DNA from 2 places in the Metabacillus herbersteinensis genome. Region 1 is predicted to be linked to the other one. Evidence: predicted binding sites of a transcription regulator. Region 1 holds the regulator's gene; the other holds the start of a gene.
The links. The regulator Rex, encoded in region 1, represses fermentation and respiration genes when NADH is low (regulators of the CRP and FNR family bind a similar motif). The targets are predictions, from matches to a motif close to TTGTGAAATATTTCACAA.
Positions count from the first base shown of each region.

Region 2: ACFFIX_RS13635 (AtpZ/AtpI family protein) is a predicted target of Rex. The motif match lies at 725-742, and genes of this name have one in related genera.

Region 1 covers NZ_JBHLVO010000038.1:6,426-8,628, reverse strand. The annotation lists gene tatC (twin-arginine translocase subunit TatC) at 1-559, opposite strand, end outside; gene tatAY (sec-independent protein translocase protein TatAY) at 577-759, opposite strand; gene ACFFIX_RS24765 (redox-sensing transcriptional repressor Rex) at 782-1,420, opposite strand; gene moaC (cyclic pyranopterin monophosphate synthase MoaC) at 1,499-1,984, opposite strand; gene ACFFIX_RS24755 (ABC-F family ATP-binding cassette domain-containing protein) at 2,121-2,203, shown strand, end outside.
Region 2 covers NZ_JBHLVO010000010.1:133,561-135,763, forward strand. The annotation lists gene ACFFIX_RS13630 (S8 family serine peptidase) at 1-688, shown strand, start outside; gene ACFFIX_RS13635 (AtpZ/AtpI family protein) at 876-1,097, shown strand; gene ACFFIX_RS13640 (ATP synthase subunit I) at 1,106-1,474, shown strand; gene atpB (F0F1 ATP synthase subunit A) at 1,496-2,203, shown strand, end outside.

The DNA of each region.
Region 1 (2,203 bases):
CTAAGAACATCGGCGTGACGATACCTAATCTCGTTAGAAACATTATAATTACCGGTAATTGAAAAAGTAATCCGAATGGCAGGGTTAACTGTAATAAAAATGAAAAATATTCATTTATTCCAATGACTTGATTAACTCCTAAATCACTTGATATTCCCTCCATGAAATCGACAACGAATGGGAAAAGAATAAAATAAGAAAAGGCGATTCCAGAAAGAAACAATCCAATTGCCATTGGGATATAACTCAAGGTTACCCGTCTTTCTTTTTCATACAATCCAGGACTAACAAAAGACCACAATTGAAAGAGAATGATAGGTGAGGTAATAATTAGGGCAATAATAAAAGCAAATTTCATATAAACCATTAATGGATCTGTTAAATTAAAAGAATTCAGCGTTAAATTCTGTGCTTCTTCTGTATGTTGTAGATAGATAATTATCGGCCTTGAGAGCAAAAAACCAGCAATGATTGCTAAGACAAAGAAAACGACAACAAGTATAAGTCGTTTTCTTAGTTCTGTTATATGCTCTATGACCGACATTGCCTCAGGTTTCATATCGGATTCATCCTATCTTACTTCTTGTCTTCTTTCTTTTTTTCTTCATCATCATCATTTGCTAAACCTTTTGTTGCGTTCTTAAATTCACGTAAAGAACTACCTACCGCTTTTCCAAGCTCAGGTAATTTTTTTGGACCGAAAAATAATATAGCAATAAGAACTATTAAAATTAAACTTCCTGGACCGATCGGACCCATAGCTACACCTCCTTAAAAAGTATTATTCGTTTGGATAATGTTTTAGAAAATAAACCAGCGATTGTAGTTCAACCGCAAGATCAATGTGGTGTATTCTAATTTCATCCGGGACATTTAAACGAGCAGGGGTGAAATTTAATATTCCCTTTATTCCTTTAGCAATTAATCTGTCTGTAATTGATTGCGCTACATGTGCTGGAACTGTTAAGATTGCCACCGTAACATCTTCTGGTAAATGCTGTTCAAGCTCATCCAAGTGATAGACAACAACTCCACCAATTTCTGTTCCAATCTTGTTCTCATCAACATCAAACGCTATGGAAATGACCGTATTATTGTTTTTTGTAAAATTATAGTGTAAAAAAGCTGTTCCTAAATTCCCTACCCCTATTAATCCTACCTTTGTAATTTCATCTTGGTCTAGCGTTTTTCTAAAAAAGGATAACAAATAATTCACATTATAACCATACCCTTTTTTTCCCAACGCCCCAAAATATGAAAAATCTCTTCTGATCGTAGCCGAATCAACTTTCACCGCATCACTAAGCTCTGCAGAGGAAACCCGTTGCTTACCTGAAGAGTGTAGATTCTTTAAAAATCGGTAATACAGTGGCAAACGTTTCGCTGTTGCCTGCGGAATTTTAGATTGATCTATATTCACTCTTTTATCCCTCACGTTCTAAAGAAAACTCGGTCGTTTTTAAGGTAATGACCTAGCTGTACTGTTTAGGCATACATATTATTCAGTTATTTGATAGTGACCACTTTTGCCACCTGTTTTTTCTATTAAATAGGTTTGACCTATAATCATGCCTTTATCCACAGCTTTACACATGTCATAAACAGTAAGAGCGGTGACTGTTGCAGCAGTTAGCGCTTCCATTTCGACACCTGTACTCCCTTTTGTTTTAACTGTGACACGGATATTGAGGTGGTAGCTAGGCTTAGCTTCTTCCCAACTAAAGTGAATATCAACAGCTTTAAGTGAGAGCGGATGGCACATTGGAATGATGTTTGACGTATTCTTTGCTGCCATAATCCCAGCAACTTGGGCAACAGAAAGTACGTCACCTTTTCCTATTTGAAAATTTGTGATCAGATCATAAACTGTTTTAGGCATTTCTACGCTAGTTTTAGCGATGGCCGTTCTGACTGTTGTCTGCTTTTCAGAAATATCAACCATTTTCGCTCTACCTTGTCTATTAAAATGGGTAAATTGAGACATTAATTATTCCCCTAACTATACACTATTTTTTATATCCTGTCTGTTTACGTATTGTGACAATTGTATGTATACATCCCTTTAGTTGCCCCATTCGAAGTGATAGGCTACACTAATATCAATAGCAGAGGTGAATACAATGATTTTGTTACAAGTTAATCAGCTCAATAAATCCTTCGGTGCTGATCTTATTTTATCGAATATTAAGCTAGAAGTACAAAC
Region 2 (2,203 bases), on a different contig from region 1:
GCCGATTGAACAAGGTACCGGAAGAGTTGATGTAGCAAAAGCAATTGCAACAGAAACACTGATTTATCCTGGCTCACTTTCTTTTGGACAATATGAATCAACACATCCTAGAACACAAAAATCAAGAATCCTCACTCTTGATAATCAATCAAACAAAGAGAAAACGTTTTCATTTGAGATACCTAAACATCAGCAGGGTGTTCAGTGGAAGTTGCCGAAAACAGTAACGGTTCCACCAAAGGAGAAAAGAAACATAAATGTAGCATTAGATATAACCCCATCTGTCATTAATAAAGGAATTAAACAAAATTGGTTACAGATAGAAATAGATGGAGAGACTTTAAAGCTACCTTATATTTTTGTGATAGATGAACCGAACTATCCTAGGGTAATGGGATTTGAATTTGCACTTGGTGATAAATTAGACACCTATAAATATCAGTTATACCTACCAGGTGGAGCAGATGAAATGGGGATCGCACTCTATGATCCTGATACGTTGAGATTTCTAGGATTTATGGATTGGAAAAGAGATGTTCCAAGAGGTGTGTTGGAAGAAGTCTTAACAAAACAGGAATTACCCTTTGAAAATGGAGTATACAAAGCACTTATTTTTGCCAAAAAAGGCAACAAAGAAGACTCGATCGAGACGGACCTCATTTTAGATGAGCATTTTTATCGACAGTAGTATGAAAATGTGAACAAATTGTGATGGCTATGTCAATTGTGAACTTTTCGACATGAAACGCATTGACATAGCCTATGTGAAATTGTTATGCTAAACGAGGGTAAAATGAGAAGGTTTTCATAACCTGTAGAAACCATTTTACACACCCCTGAAATCCTTTATAAATCAAGTAGCGAGGATTTATAGTATGCGACAAAAACAACGTCATCCAATTCAAGCTATGGGACTCATGTCAGCAATTCTCTCACAATTAGTAGGCTCGATATTGATTGGGATTTTTGCAGGACAATGGCTAGATGGTTATTTCCATAGTAAGCCGCTGTTTTTGATTGTAGGCCTTCTGCTTGGACTAGCCACTGGAGTTTACGCAATGCTAAAGTTAGTCCACCACTTTTTCTCAGGAGATTAAACCAATCCATGTTTGATATGCATCTGATGTTCGGCAGATACCGCAAGTACATATTCTATTTACTTTCCCTGTATGCTTTAGGTTGGGGTTTTACAGAATATCAGTCTGTTTTTTTAGGACTTATTCTTGGTACAAGCATCAGTCTGTATAATTTATGGTTCATGGTGAGGAAGCATAACCAGTTTGATCGAGTTATGCAAGAAGGTGGTAAAGTAAAGTCTCTAGGGACAGCATCGCGAATGGCTTCAGCAGGAGTAGCTGTGTTTATAGCGATGAAATTTCCCGAACAGATTCATTTGATTAGTGTGGTTTTTGGATTAATGACGATGTATTTTGTCATTATGATAGATTATGCAGTACAACATTCACGCACTTAGCCGGGAAGAGAGGTGAATATATTGGGTCACGAAAGTCCTGTGGTCGAGTTTCTGGGTATGTCATTTAACTTATCCAACGTATTAATGATTACGATATCCAGTCTTATCGTTTTCCTCATTGCATTCGTTGCTACTCGCAACTTAGCGATGAAGCCTACTGGAATGCAAAACTTTATCGAATGGGTAGTCGACTTCGTAAAGAATATCATTAACAGTACAATGGACTGGCAAACAGGTGGACGTTTTATTACATTAGGTATGACCTTATTAATGTATATTTTTGTAGCAAATATGATAGGGTTACCGTTTGCCGTTATTGTCGATCATGAATTGTGGTGGAAATCACCTACCGCAGATCCTGTCATCACACTGACACTAGCTGTGATGGTTGTTGCGTTAACACATTATTACGCAATTAAGATGAAAGGTCCAAAAGAATACGGTAAAGATTTCTTCAAGCCGTTACCTTTCCTTTTCCCACTAAAGATTATTGAAGAGTTTGCAAACACTTTAACGCTTGGTCTTCGTCTTTACGGGAACATTTTCGCAGGTGAAATCCTTCTTGGATTACTTGCAGGACTTGCAACAAATGGCTATGCACAAAGCGCAGCCAGCGGAATTATTGGAACAATCGTTGCAGCAGCACCTATGATAGTGTGGCAAGGATTTAGTATTTTCGTAGGTGCAATTCAAGCATTTATTTTCGTTATGTTAACGATGGTTTATATG